2 regions of the Streptomyces sp. NPDC101490 genome follow, and region 2 is predicted to be linked to the other one. Evidence: riboswitches for the same ligand, from Rfam matches in the RefSeq annotation. Region 2 holds a riboswitch; the other holds the start of a gene.
The links. A riboswitch is a leader RNA that binds a small molecule or an ion and turns the genes downstream of it on or off. The one in region 2 is predicted to bind S-adenosylmethionine.
Positions count from the first base shown of each region.

Region 1 (7,427 bases), on a different contig from region 2:
GAACCACTGTTGTGGGGGGAGGGCCGTGGCTGCCGCTCTGAGGTGTTTCGTGTGGGTGGCGCGTTCCTCGGGGGGCATCGTCAGGGCCCGGTGGAGGGCTTCGGCGGTCTCCGTGACGTCGTAGGGGTTCACCGTCAGGGCGTGGTCCCGTAGTTCCTGGTAGGCGCCCGCGCCCGTCGACAGGACCAGGGCGCAGCCCTCCTCCGAGACGAGCGGTATCTCCTTGGCCACCAGGTTCATGCCGTCGCGGACCGGGTTCACCAGGGCCACGTCCGCCAGGCGGTACGCGGCCAGGGAGCGGGTGAAGTCGTCCTCGACGGAGACCAGGACCGGCCGCCAGTCCGCCGTGCCGAACTCCGCGTCGATCTCCTCCGCCAGTTCGGTGACCGAGGCGGTGTAGGCGCGGTAGACCTCCAGGTCCTGCCGTGACGGGTACGCGGACGCCAGGTGGACGACCCGGCCGCGCCACTCGGGGTGGACGGTGAGCAGTTCCCGGTAGGCGAGCAGCCCGCGCAGGATGTTCTTGGACAGCTCCGTGCGGTCGACCCGGACGATGGTCCTGCGGTCGCCGACCTCGGCCCGCAGGGCGGCCAGCCGTTCGTCGACCTCGGGCCGGTGGGCGAGGGCCAGCAGGTCCTCGCCGTCCACGCCCAGCGGGTACGTCCTGATCCAGGTGGTCCGCTTCGGGCCGCCGGTCCTGCGGTGGAGCACCCAGCGGCGGGGGTCGCCGCTCGGGATGAAGGCGTCGGCCGTCCCGGTCTCGTCGTCCATGGAGGCGCACCCCAGGAAGCTGTGCGCCCAGGCCCAGGTGTGGAAGCCGAGTTCGTCGGCGCCGAGCATCCCCCACAGCAGCTCGGCGCGGATGTCGGCGGGCAGCATCCGGAAGTACGAGGGGTCGGCCCACGGCGTGTGGGTGAAGTGGGAGATCCGCAGGTCGGGGCGGAGTTCCCGGAGCAGTCCCGGGACGAGCGCCAGGTGGTAGTCCTGGACGAGGACGGCCGCACCCTCGTCGGCACCGGCCGCCAGGGCTTCCGCGAAGGCGCGGTTGTAGGCGCGGTAGGCGTCCCAGCGGCGGCGGAACCCGGCGTCGAAGACGGGCTCGCGCGGGATGTCGTACAGATGGTGGTGGACGAACCACAGCACCGAGTTCGCGATGCCGTTGTACGCGTCGGTGTAGACGGACGGATCGATGTCCAGCATCCGTACGCCCGGCTCCCCGATCCCCCGCCGGACGGCCTCCCGGTCGCCCTCGCCGAGGGCCGCGCACACCCACAGACTGTCCTGGGCGGACACGGCGCTCAGACCGGAGACCAGGCCGCCGCCGCCCCTGCGGGCGTCGAGTCCGCCGTCCTCGCCGAGCGCGTACGAGACGGGGCCCCGGTTGGATGCCACAAGCACAGTAGCCATGGGGCGAACCTAGCCCGTCCCGTAAACGCTCAAACGTACGGATACGAGACGGGGTGATCCGGCCACGGAGGGTCCTCGGGGGCGGGACGGCCGGACCCGGCTTCCCCGCCCCTCGGCTTCCCCCCTGGGGTTTCCCCCTTCGTCACGTGGGCCCCGGCCTCCTCAGGTGTCGCGTCGGCCGCGCAGGGCCGCCTTCGCCACCAGGCCCGTCGCCGCGAGGGCCAGGCCGAGGGCGCCGAGCAGCCAGAGCCGCTCGCCGTGCCCGCCGGTCGCGGCCATCGAGCCCGTGTTCCCGCGCGGACCCGGGGCCGGGGGCGCCGGGGAGGCGGGTCCGGCCGCCGCCGGGGGCGCCGGGGTGGCGTTCTTGCCGTCCCCGGCGGCCGGCCGGGCCTGGGCCGTCCGGGTGGGGAGCGTCCGTGGCGGGGCCGCCTGGGTGGGGGCCGCCCGTGGCGGGGCCGGGCGGGTCAGCGCCGGGGCCGTCGCGCACGCCGGGTCCACGCTGCCCGGTCCGCAGTTCGAGCGGGGTGTCTCCGACGTGACGCCGGAGCGCAGCCGCCCGTCCCCCTCCGGCCGGTCCTTGATCCGCACCGAGTAGGTGACGGTCGCGGTCCTTCCGGCGGGGAGGGCGCCGGAGAAGGCGGTGCCGTGCTTCGTGTACGTCACCGTGCCCAGGTCCGTACGGGCGTCCCGGCGGTGGTCGGCGTCGTCGAGGACGCCGGTCAGGTCGTCGGAGAACCGGACGGCCGGGAGGTCGGCGGGGCCGGTGTTCCGCGCGGTGACCGTGTAGGTGAGGACGTCCCCGGGCCGGACCTCGCGCGGGCTCGCCGTCCTGGTGATCTCCAGGTCCGGCACCGGTACGGAGAACGCCAGCCCGGCCGGTACGAAGGTGTCGCCCCGGGTGGCGAAGGACAGCTCGGCGGAGGTCGCGCCCTGCGGGACGGCCCCGTCGGGCAGGACGAACTCCTTGGCGTCGACCCCGAGGCTGTCGGCCGGGCGGGGGTCGAGGGCGCCGTCGCTCCCGCCGACGAAGAAGTTGTCGGTGTCCCCGGTACGGCCCTCGGTGACGGTCCGGCCGTCGACGCGGAAGACGTCCCCGGGGGCGTTCCGGTCGCCGCCGAAGGCGACCACGCCCGCCCGCACCGGTCCCGCCCCCCGCCGGAAGCCGTCCACGGTGACCGTGGTGGCGGGGGAGTCGGGCCGCTGGACGACGTGCCCGCCGTACACGGAGACCGTCCGCCGTACGGGGGCGGGTTCCGCGACCGGGCCGGGGAAGCGGTGGACCACGGTCAGGGACCAGCCCGCCGCGCAGCCCTTGCCGCCCGCCGCCCAGACGTTCCCGACCGTCACGCGCGCGTCCGTCCCGGAGACGCCCGCGAAGGCGGCGGTCACGTCCGACTCGCCGGTGTAGAAGTGCGCCCCCGCGCTGTCCGCCGGGTCCGTGACCATGCTGTCGACCCGGACCGGGACCGTCGGGCCCGAGCCGATCCGGAGCACCGGGGCGGTCGTCGCCGGGTCCCCGGGCGAGGGGTCGACGTCCGCGCCCGCGAGGTCGCAGCGCCTCAGGTCGGCCCCGCCGGGACCCCGGTGCGTGCCGTCGTTCCCGCCCCAGAAGAGCCGGGCGTACGCGACCTCCGCGCCCGCCGGGATCCGCACGTGGCCGGAGCTGGAGCCGAAGCCGGGCGAGACTCCCGCCGCGTCGGTCCGCCGCATCACGAAGGCGTTGCCGCCGTCGGGGCCCTGCCCGCGCGCGGCGGCCGCACAGCGGGTCGCGGGGTCGTCGGGGCCGATGGGCTTGATGGGACCAGAACCAGCAGAGGGGGCAGAGGAGGCAGAGGAGGCAGAGAGGGCTGTGGTGGCTGTGGGATTAGTGAGACTCGTGGGGCGGATAGGGCCCGCTGAGGGAGAAGCGTTACGAGTGGCTGGCGAGGCTTCCGGGCCGCCAGAAGCACCCGAGGCCCCAGAAGGGACCAAGACGCCAGAAGCACCCGAGGCCCCAGAAGGGACCAAGACGCCGGAGGCCCCCGTGGCCCCGGAGGTCCCTGTGGCCCCGGAGGCCCCCGAGGCGCCAGGGCCGCCAGGGCCCCCCGGGCCGCCGGGGGCCGCCGCTCCCCCGGACGCGGCCGGGCAGCCCATGACCGTGTTGCCGAGCGTCGTGAAGTCGCCGTACAGCGAGGCCCCGTACCGCTCGCCGAAGGGCTCGACCACATCGGCGGCGGCCCGTCCCGCCGCCGTGGAGGCGAGCGAGCCCGCCGTCAGCCCGATGACCGCGAGCACCCTGCCCAGGTGGTGGTGTCTGAAGCGCATGAAAGCGCAATGTATGCAAAACACATCATCATGGGGCGTTACGCCACGCGACGGCTCGCGTACTCCGTGATTTCCACCATCGGCGGTCGCTCCTCCGTGTCCACCGCGTACGTACGGGGCTCGAAGCCCGCCGCTCCCCGCTCGAACTGCGTCAGCCGGGGCCGCACCAGATGCCCCCGCGAGAGCCGCAGCTGCGCCGTCCGGTAGATCGCCGCCGCCATCCGGCCCAGTGCCTGCCCGTCCTGGTGCCGGTGCTTGCGCACCCCCACGTCCACCTGCGCGAGCGCGTCCAGACCCACCGTGTGCAGGGCGTCCACGAGCAGCCCCAGCTCCACTCCGTAACCGACCGGGAAGGGCAGCCGTTCGAGGAGCGAGCGCCGGGCCGCGTACTCCCCGCCCAGCGGCTGGACGAATCCGGCGAGCGCGGGCCAGTGCAGGTTCAGCAGCGGCCGGGCCACCAGCTCCGTCACCCGGCCGCCCTGCCCGGGGGCGTCGCCCAGCGGGCGGTCGTACATCGCCTTCACGAAGGACACCTCGGGATCGGTGAGCAGCGGGCCCACGATCCCCGTCACGAAGTCCGCCGAGAAGTCCCGCAGGTCCGCGTCCACGAAGCAGACCACGTCCCCGCTCGTCACCATCAGTGACCGCCACAGGACCTCGCCCTTGCCCGGCACGGCCGGTATCCGGGGCAGCACCGCGTCCCGCGCGACGACCCGCGCCCCGGCCGCCGCCGCCACCTCCGCCGTGCGGTCGGTGGAACCCGAGTCGATCACCACCAGCTCGTCCACCAGCGGTACCGCCTCCGACATCAGCTCGCGCCGGATCACGGAGACGATCTCCCCGACCGTCGCCTCCTCGTTCAGCGCGGGCAGCACCACGCTGACCCGTGTCGAGCGCTTGGCGGCGAGGACCTGATCCAGCGGCCGGTCCGCCAGGGACCAGGACCGCCGGTCCAGCCAGCGCTCCACCTCTTCCAGCACGTGATCTCCATCTCGCGGTACGGACGGCCGGTCCAAGCGTCCGGGCCTTCGGTTACAGTCTTGAACAACGCGGATGCCCGATGCACGTCGGGGTGCCGCCCGCGTCGGAGCGCAGGAACGAAGTCCAGCGCGCTTCACAATCGAATACCGCTCATCCAGAGGGGCAGAGGGAAACGGCCCGTTGAAGCCCCGGCAACCCTCCAGTCGGTTCATCTCGTCCTCCATCGAGGTCCCCGGCTCGGGAAGGTGCCAAATCCGTCTCATGGCGAAAAATTCGTCATGGGAAAGATGAGGAGAAAGGGCCTCGCCTCCATGGCTGTACAGACCGTCACCCCCGCGACCACCGTCGATCTCGGTCCCGCTTCAGGGCTCTCCTGTCGGGAATGCGGTGAAGTCTTCGCACTCGGCCCGATCTTCGCCTGCGAGCTGTGTTTCGGACCGCTCGAAGTGGCGTACGACCTGCCTCTCGGTGACCCCGAGGCGCTGCGCAAGCAGATCGAGTCCGGCCCCGCCAACATCTGGCGCTACGCCCCCCTGCTGCCCGTCCCCGCCGACGTCGCCGAGAAGCCCAACCTGAACCCCGGCTGGACCAAGCTCGTCCAGGCCGACAACCTCGCCCGCGAGATCGGCGTCGCCCCCGGCAAGCTCTTCGTCAAGGACGACTCGGGCAACCCGACCCACTCCTTCAAGGACCGGGTCGTCGCCCAGGCCATCGAAGCGGCCCGCGCCTTCGGCTTCACCACCCTCTCCTGCTCCTCCACGGGCAACCTGGCCGGGGCCGTCGGCGCCGCCGCCGCCCGCGCGGGCTTCCGCTCCTGCGTGTTCATCCCGCACGACCTGGAGCAGGGCAAGGTCGTCATGGCCGCCGTGTACGGCGGTGAACTCGTCGCCATCGAGGGCAACTACGACGACGTCAACCGCTTCTGCTCGGAGCTCATCGGCGACCCGCTCGGCGAGGGCTGGGGCTTCGTCAACGTCAACCTCCGCCCGTACTACGGCGAGGGCTCCAAGACGCTGGCGTACGAGATCTGCGAGCAGCTCGGCTGGGTCATCCCCGACCAGCTCGTCATCCCCATCGCCTCCGGCTCCCAGCTCACGAAGATCGACAAGGGTCTCCAGGAGCTGATCAAGCTGGGCCTCGTCGAGGACAGGCCGTACAAGATCTTCGGCGCCCAGGCCGAGGGCTGCTCCCCGGTCTCCGCCGCCTTCAAGGCCGGTCACGACGTGGTCCGCCCGCAGAAGCCGAACACGATCGCCAAGTCGCTCGCCATCGGCAACCCGGCCGACGGCCCCTACGTCCTCGACATCGCCCGCCGCACCGGCGGCGCCGTGGAGGACGTGAACGACGAGCAGGTGGTGGACGCGATCAGGCTCCTCGCCCGCACCGAGGGCGTCTTCGCCGAGACCGCGGGCGGGGTGACCGTCGGCGTCACGCGCAAGCTCGTCGAGAACGGGCTCATCGACCCGAACCTCACCACGGTCGTCCTCAACACCGGTGACGGGCTCAAGACCCTGGACGCGGTGGCCGACACCTCCCAGGCCACCACCACCATCCGCCCGAGCCTGGACGCGTTCCGCGACGCCGGCCTGGCCCTCTGAAAGGCTACGAAGACATGGCTGTGAACGTCCGCATCCCCACCATCCTCCGCACCTACACGGGCGGGCTCTCCGAGGTCCAGGCCGAGGGCGGGACTCTCGCCGAGGTCATCGCGGACCTGGAGAAGAACCACACGGGCATCGCCGCCCGCGTCCTGGACGACCAGGGCAAGCTGCGCCGCTTCGTCAACGTCTACGTGAACGACGACGACGTGCGCTTCGAGCAGGGCCTGGAGACCGCCACCCCGGCGGGCGCGGGCGTCTCGATCATCCCGGCGGTCGCGGGCGGCTGCTGATCCCCATCCCTCTCGAATTGCCCCTTCCGCGACAATAAGCGGAAGGGGCAATTCTATATGGTTGAGCGCGGTAGAGTTGGGGAAGCCCCCTCCGCTGCTCATGCCGGACGCATATGAGAATGCGTCCCTGCGCGACAAGAAGCAGCCAAAGTGTGTGCGCATTGTGTACCTTCTGCGCGCTTTGCCGGGCCCGAGTTGCCCCATAAGCCAGGGGAATATCCCTAATTCTGCTTTCAGTCGCGCCCAGAATTCTCGCTCGAATGACCTGTTGCAGAGGGCAGTTGGACAGATACATTCAGCCGCGGTCGACGCGTTCCGGCGCAGGGTCTGACCCGGGTCCGTGAAGTGCGGGCCCGCGCAAGGGCCAGTAATAGGGGAGTTAGGCATGGCTCAGGGCACCGTCAAGTGGTTCAACGCGGAGAAGGGCTACGGCTTCATCGCGGTCGACGGTGGTGCGGATGTATTCGTCCACTACAGCGCGATCCAGATGGATGGCTACCGCAGTCTCGAAGAAGGACAGCGAGTCGAGTTCGAGATCTCGCAGGGCCAGAAGGGTCCGCAGGCGGACATGGTCAAACTCGCCGTCTGAGCACGGCGCGATCGGCCACTGACGCAACGCCGTCGAGGGGGCCGCATTCCTTCAAGGGATGCGGCCCCCTCGGGCGTTCCCGGGCACCCGCGGGTCCGCGCCGGTCCGCGCCGCCTCCCCGGGTCCGCGCCGGTCCGCGCCGCCTCCCCGGGTCCGCGCCGGTCCGTCCCGCCTCCCCCGGGTCCGTCCCGCTCCCGGGTCCGCGCCGCCTCCCCCGGGTCGGCCGGTTCACCCGCGCGCCCCTTCCGGGTGCCG
Region 1 is NZ_JBIWNI010000026.1:62,863-70,289, forward strand. It holds gene ACIRQY_RS31200 (trehalose-6-phosphate synthase) at 1-1,407, opposite strand, end outside; gene ACIRQY_RS31205 (hypothetical protein) at 1,570-3,117, opposite strand; gene ACIRQY_RS31210 (glucosyl-3-phosphoglycerate synthase) at 3,750-4,691, opposite strand; SAM riboswitch class I at 4,840-4,986, shown strand; gene thrC (threonine synthase) at 4,980-6,290, shown strand; gene ACIRQY_RS31220 (MoaD/ThiS family protein) at 6,305-6,583, shown strand; gene ACIRQY_RS31225 (cold-shock protein) at 6,969-7,172, shown strand.
Region 1: another riboswitch for S-adenosylmethionine. It lies ahead of thrC (threonine synthase); the one in region 2 lies ahead of ACIRQY_RS09450 (aminotransferase class V-fold PLP-dependent enzyme).

Region 2 (7,427 bases):
CATGTTCACCGGTTTCACCGGTTACTCGCTCCCGGACGACCTGCTCTCCGGCACCGGTGTCCGCTTCATGCAGGGCGCGATCCTGTCCGTGCCGATCGTCGGCACGTACCTGTCGATGTTCCTGTTCGGCGGCGAGTTCCCCGGCGGCGACTTCGTGGCCCGGTTCTACTCGGCCCACGTCCTGCTGCTGCCCGGCATCATGCTCGGCCTGATGGTGGCCCACCTCATCCTGGTGTTCTTCCACAAGCACACGCAGTTCGCCGGCCCCGGCCGTACGAACAACAACGTCGTGGGCATGCCGCTGCTGCCGGTCTACATGGCCAAGGCCGGAGGCTTCTTCTTCCTGGTCTTCGGTGTCATCTCGGTCATCGCGGCCGTCGCCTCGATCAACCCGATCTGGGCCATCGGCCCGTACCGGCCCGACCAGGTCGGCACCGGAGCGCAGCCCGACTGGTACATGGGCTTCGCCGAGGGTCTGATCCGTGTCATGCCGGGCTGGGAGATCAACCTCTGGGGCCACACGCTGGTCCTCGGTGTGATGATCCCGCTGGCGATCTTCCCGGCGGTCCTCGCGGCCATCGCGGTCTACCCGTTCATCGAGTCCTGGATCACGGGCGACAAGCGCGAGCACCACATCGCGCAGCGCCCGCGCAACGCTCCGACGCGCACCGCCTTCGGTGTCGCCTGGATCACCGCGTACATGATCATGCTCGTGGGTGGTGGAAACGACATCTGGGCGACCCACTTCCACCTGTCGATCAACGCCATCACCTGGTTCGTGCGGATCTTCTTCTTCGCCGGTCCGGTTATTGCGTTCATCGTCACCAAGCGGATCTGCCTCGGCCTCCAGCGCCGGGACAAGGACAAGGTGCTGCACGGCCGCGAGTCCGGCATCATCAAGCGCCTGCCGCACGGTGAGTTCGTCGAGGTCCACGAGCCGCTCAGCCAGGGCGAGCTGTACCGCCTCACGGCGCACGAGCAGTACGAGGCCGCCGAGCTGCCGCCGGCCGTCGACGAGAACGGCGTCGCGCGCAAGGTCAGCGGTCTGGAGAAGCTCCGGGTCAAGCTCAGCAAGGGCTACTACGGCGACGACAGCCAGATCGCCAAGCCCACGGCCGAGGAGTACAAGGAGATCCAGAGCGGCCACGGCCACCACTGATCACCTGAACACCTGACCATGTGAAGGTCGCCACGGTGAGAGCCCCGTCCATTCGATGGACGGGGCTCTTCGCCGTCCCCCGGGCTCGATAGGGTGACTCCGTATCCCGCACGGGTGTCCCGCACCCGTATCCGCGACGTACTGACCAGGAGCTGCCATGAGCGCTGCGACCCCCGCTGGAGGACCTACGTCGGCGGGCCGCTCCTGGCCGGCCGTGCTGAACACCCTGCTCGACGGCGGCGACCTCAGCACCGAGGACTCCGCCTGGGCCATGGACCGCATCATGAGCGGCGAGGCCACCGACGTGCAGATCGCGGGCTTCGCGGTCGCGCTGCGCGCCAAGGGCGAGACCGTCGAGGAGATCACCGGCCTCGTCCGCACGATGTACGCGCACGCCAACACCATCGAGGTGCCCGGCCGCACCGTGGACATCGTCGGCACCGGCGGCGACGGCGCGAAGACCGTCAACATCTCCACCATGTCGGCGATCGTGGTCGCGGGCACCGGCGCCAAGGTCGTCAAGCACGGCAACCGGGCGGCCTCCTCCGCCTCCGGCGCCTCCGACGTCCTGGAGAAGCTCGGCGTCAACCTGGAGCTGACCCCGCGCCGGGTGAGCGAGGTCGCCGAGGAGGCGGGCATCACCTTCTGCTTCGCGGTGAAGTTCCACCCCTCGCTGCGGCACGTCGCCACCGCCCGGGGCCAGCTCGGCGTACGGACCGTCTTCAACTTCCTCGGCCCGCTCACCAACCCGGCCCGCGTCGGGGCCCAGGCCACCGGCGTGGCCGACGCCCGGATGGCCCCGATCATCGCCGGGGTGCTCGCCGAGCGCGGCTCCTCCGCGCTGGTCTTCCGCGGCGACGACGGACTCGACGAACTGACCACCACCGCCACCTCGCGGGTCTGGGTGGTCCGGGACGGCTCGGTCCGCGAGGAGTCCTTCGACCCCCGGGACGTCGGCATCGACCTGGTCCCCGTGGAGGCACTGCGCGGCGCCGACGCCTCGTACAACGCGGACGTGGCCCGCAGGCTGCTCGCGGGGGAGACGGGACCGGTGCGGGACGCCGTGCTGCTCAACTCGGCGGCGGCGCTGACCGCCCTGGAGCCGGGCGGCGGCACCCTGGCGGAGCAGATCACGGCGGGGATGGCGAGGGCCGCCGAGGCCATCGACTCCGGCGCCGCCCGCCGGGCCCTGGAACGCTGGATCACCGTCAGCAACGCGTAGGAGCGGCCTCCCGCCCCTTCTGTCCCTCCCGGCCCCTCCCGTCGTACGGCCCCGGTCCACCATGCGGACCGGGGTCTTGCGCTTCGTCGATCATGTGGCAGGATGCTTCTCAGGTCACGAGTGACAGCGTTTTGGCCCCGGCTTGCTGTCCGGCAACCCTCCGTCCGTGGCGGGGTGCCCCGGGTGATGACCAGGCCGTAGGCAGCGAGGTCTACGGCAAGCGCGGACCCCTCGAACACCAGGGGTCCTGGTCTCTCGAGGAGCGTTTTCCGTGAGCAAGCGAATGCGATAGGGCGACTCCGCCCCCACTTCACCCCGGACCGGGTCACTTCCGCGTACCCACGCGCACCCTGCCGTCCGAGGCGTACACCCGTACCCCGCCGCCGTCGTGGCCGCGTACGGGACCACCGAAGCCATTCAGCACCGCCCGCCGGGAGATACCGCCATGTCCGCACGCCCTGACGCCGTCGCCACCGTCGAGACCTTCGCCGCCGAGTCCGCCGCTACGGCCGTCGCCGCGACGGCCGCCGAGTCCGCCGACCCCTGCTGCGCCGCCCCGCTGCCGGTCCTCGGCCGGGACGTCACCGTCCCGCTCGTCACCGGCGGCGAGGTGACCTACGCGGCCCTCGACTACGCGGCCAGCGCCCCCGCCCTCCAGCGGGTCTGGGACGACGTCGCCGCCTACGCCCCCTACTACGGCAGCGTCCACCGGGGCGCGGGCTACCTCTCCCAGCTCTCCACCGACCTCTTCGAGAACAGCCGCGTCACCGTCGCCGAGTTCCTCGACTGCCGCGCCGACGACCAGGTCGTCTTCACCCGCTCCACCACCGACTCGCTGAACCTGCTCGCCGCCGTGCTCCCCGCGGACTGCCAGGTCTTCGTCTTCGAGACCGAGCACCACGCCTCGCTGCTGCCCTGGAGCGACGCCCACGTCACCTACCTGAGCGCCCCCCGCACCCCCGCCCAGGCCGTCGAGACCCTGGAGCGCGCGCTCGCCGACCGCGACCCCCACGGCCCCGCTCTGGTCTGCGTCACCGGCGCCTCCAACGTCACCGGCGAGCTGTGGCCGGTGCGGGAACTGGCCGCCGCCGCCCACGCGCACGGTGCCCGGATCGTCCTCGACGCCGCCCAGCTCGCGCCCCACCACCCGGTCTCCGTCCGCGACCTCGACGTGGACTGGATCGCCTTCTCCGGACACAAGCTGTACGCGCCCTTCGGCTCCGGCGTCCTCGCCGGACGCGCCGACTGGCTCCAGACCGCCGAGCCCTACCTCGCGGGCGGCGGCGCCTCCCGCAAGGTGGCCCGCCGCGCCGACGGCGGCGTGGACGTCGAGTGGCACACCACCGCCGCCCGGCACGAGGCCGGCTCCCCGAACGTCATCGGCGTCTACTCCATCGCCTCCGCCTGCAAGGCGCTCACCGAGGCGGGCTTCGACTCCCTCGTCGCCCGCGAGCGGCACCTGATCGACACCGTCCGCACCGGTCTCGCCGAGGTCCCCGAGGTGCGGGTGCTCTCGCTCTTCGGTGACGACGCGCCCCGGGTCGGCGTCATCTCCTTCGTCGTCGAGGGCTGGAACAGCTCCCACTTCGCTGCCGCGCTTTCCGCCGAGTACGGCATCGGCGTCCGCGACGGCCTGTTCTGCGCCCACCCGCTGGTCCGCACGCTGCTCGGCAGCGACCCGCAGGACCCGGGGGAGTGCGGCGCCCCCGAGGCCGCGCCCGGCGAGCGCTCCCTCAACGCCATCCGGGTGAGCTTCGGCGCCGGTACGCCGGACGAGCACGTCGAGCGGTTCGTCGGCGCGGTGAAGCAGCTCGTCCGCGACGGCGCCCAGTGGAAGTACCGCACCGAGGACGGCCGCTGCGTCCCGGACCGCGGCTGACCCACCCGCACGGGGCCGGTCCAGGCCGGGGCCGGGTCGTTACCTCCGTACTCCGGCCCGGCCGGAAGCACCCGGGCCCGGCCGGGGCCTCAGGCCGCCAGCCGGGTCCCCACCAGGACCATCCGCAGGGCCCGCTCGGCCGCGTCCGCCAGGAACTCGGCGCCCCGGTCCAGCGCCTCCGGCAGGGCCATCGGCGCGGGCAGGATCGAGCCGTACGCGTCGACCCCGACCGCCCGCACCTCGTGGGCGCCCCGGCCGAGCGTCCCCGCCAGCACCAGCACCGGCACCCCGTGGGCCTTGGCCCGGCGCGCCACCTCCGCCGGGATCTTGCCCCGTACGGTCTGCCCGTCCAGCGCGCCCTCCGCGGTGATCACCAGATCGGCGCGGGCCAGCCGGGCGTCCAGGTCCACGTGGTCGAGCAGCACGTCGAAGCGGGGGAGCAGCCGGGCCCCCAGCGCGGCGAGTCCCGCGCCGAGCCCGCCCGAGGCCCCCGACCCCGGGGCCGTACCGATGGCGGCGGGCGCGCCCAGGTCCCTGACCAGGAGCGCGGCCCAGCGGTCGAGCGCCGTCGACAGCTCCTCGACCTGCTCGGGCCCGGCGCCCTTCTGCGGGCCGAACACCCGGGCCACGCCCCGCTCGCCGCACAGCACGTTGTACGGGTTGCAGGCCACCAGCAGTTCGGTGCGGGCGAGCCGGGGGTCGAGGCCCGTCGGGTCGATCCGGTGCAGCCGCGTCAGGGCGGCGCCGCCGAGCGGGAGTTCGGCGCCGTGGACGTCCAGGAGCCGGGCGCCGAGGGCCTGGAGGGCTCCCGCCCCGCCGTCCGAGGTGCCGGAGTCGCCGCAGCCGACCAGGACGCGGCTCACTCCGGCGTCGAGGGCGGAGCGGATCAGTTCGCCCACCCCGTACGTGGTGGTGGCGCCCGGGTCGCGCCGGTCGGCGGGGACCAGGGAGAGGCCCGCGACGGCGGCCATCTCGACGACCGCCGAGGAGCGGCCGAGCAGGGCGAAGTGGGTCGGGACGGGGCGGCCCAGGGGGCCGGTGGCGATCCGGGACAGCAGGCTGCCGCCGGTCGCGGCGGCCAGCGCCCTGGCGGTTCCCTCCCCGCCGTCGACCAGGGGTATGCGGTCGATCACGGCGTCCGGCCGGACCCGGCGCAGTCCCTCGGCGATGGCTCGCGCGGCTTCCGGCGCGGAGAGGGACTCCTTGAAACCGCTGGGGGCGACGGTGATGTGCAGACTCACGGCTGGGACTCCAGGAGGACGGGCACGCCGAGCAGCGGCCAGACGACAAGGGCGAAGAACAGCACCAGGGCGGCGCTGAGCGGGGCGAGCACGGCGGAGAGCCGCAGCAGGTCGCGCGGGGTGAAGGTGGGGACGCCGTCCGGGAGGTCGGCGAAGAGGGCGACCGGTTTCGCGGAGGCGGGCAGGGTCTGGCAGAAACCGGCCGCGGCGGTGGAGGCGAGCGCCGCCGCCACCGGGTTGACCCCGGCGCCGACGGATGCGGCCACCACCAGCGGCACCAGGACCGAGGAGCGGGCCGAACGGGACTGGAGCACCAGATGGGCGGCGGTGCTCACCACCACGACGACGGTGAGGAACACCCACGGCGGTACGCCGTCGGGCAGTCCGCCGACCAGCCAGCCGGCCGCGCCGGACTCGACCAGGGCCACCCCCATCGCGGTGGTCGCCGCCATGAAGAGCAGCATCGGCCAGGGCACCGACCGCAGTCCTTCCTTCATCCGTACGGTGCCGAGGGCGGGGGAGGAGGCGACCAGGGCGCCGATCAGGGCGACCACGGCGGGGGGAACCCCGTGCAGCGGTTCGGAGCACCACAGCGCCACCACCGTGCCGAGGAGGAGCAGACAGCGCAGTTCGGCCGGGGAGAGCGGGCCGGAGACCGGTGTCCCGGAGTGTTCCTGGATCTCGGCGACGGTGATCTCCACTGGTCCCCTGCGGTCCTTCCCCCGGGTGGTGGTGAGGAGCACCGCCTCCGCCGCCAGATGGGAGGAGACCACCGCGAGGGGCAGTCCGAGGATCAGCCAGCGGGTGAAGCCGATGCCCTCGCCGGTCTGTTCCAGGAGGACGCCGACCGTGATGAGGTGGGCGCCCGCGCCGATCAGGGTGGCGACCGCCGAGAGCAGGACGACGGTGGGGAAGAGCAGCGCCAGCATCACGACGAGGCGGCGCCGTCCGGCGAGGGCGTGGGCGAGGGCGAGGAAGACGGGCAGGGCGAGCGCGGCGCGTCCGGAGGTGGCGGGCACCGCGAAGGCGGTGACGACCAGGGCGGCGGTGGTGAGGTGGACCAGTTGGCGTACGGTCCGGGCGCCGGAGACCAGGAAGGCGGCGGCGCGGCCCGCGAGTCCGGTCCTTGTCACCGCGGCGGCGAGGATGAAAGCGCAGATCAGCAGCCAGATGGTGGGATCGCCGAGGGTGGCGAAGAGGGTGTCGGAGCTGATCACCCCGGTGGTGGTGAGGGCGAGCCCCGCGACGAGCGCGACATGGGTGTCGTCGACCGGCGCGGCGATCCAGGCGCAGGTGGCGAGGGCGAAGACGGCCAGGGTCAGCCGGGCCTCGCCGCCCAGGCCGGGGGTGATGCCGGGGACGGCGAGGACCGCGCACGCGCCGAGGGCGACACAGGCCCAGACCGTCTGCCGTGGAGAGAGGTTCACGGGAACCACCCTTCCGGCGGCCCGTGAGCCGTCGATGAGCCCGTCATGAAGGAAGCTTCACGTGGTGAGGGCTGTCGGCTCGGGCGGGTTCGCGCGGTGACGCCCCTCCCGGCCCGGGGTGTGGGGGTGTTCACCTGCTGGCGGCTCCCGGTCCGAGGCATCGCCACTCGGTGAGGCCTTCCGGCCGGTGGGTGTCCGCAGGGGGGCGGCTCCCGGCCCTGGGCGTCTCCCTGGGGTGACCGCGCCCGGCTCAGGGCGTCCTGACGCGGGGGGGGGCCTCCCGGCTCCGGGCGTGCGCACGAGGCAACGGCCCCCGGAACTGGATGACTTCGGGTGCCGACGACCCCCGGACCCGGGGGCTTCACGTGGTGACGGCCCCGGCTCAGGGCATCCGGTAGCCCATGCCCCGGACCGTCTCCAGGCGTTCCGCGCCCAGTTTCTTGCGCAGGGCCCGTACGTACACGTCCACGATGTTGGAGCCGGGGTCGAAGTCGTACCC
Region 2 is NZ_JBIWNI010000003.1:398,530-405,956, reverse strand. It holds gene ACIRQY_RS09460 (cytochrome bc complex cytochrome b subunit) at 1-1,159, shown strand, start outside; gene trpD (anthranilate phosphoribosyltransferase) at 1,317-2,381, shown strand; SAM riboswitch class IV at 2,494-2,610, shown strand; gene ACIRQY_RS09450 (aminotransferase class V-fold PLP-dependent enzyme) at 2,827-4,260, shown strand; gene ACIRQY_RS09445 (glycerate kinase) at 4,350-5,501, opposite strand; gene ACIRQY_RS09440 (SLC13 family permease) at 5,498-6,928, opposite strand; gene ACIRQY_RS09435 (response regulator transcription factor) at 7,311-7,427, opposite strand, start outside.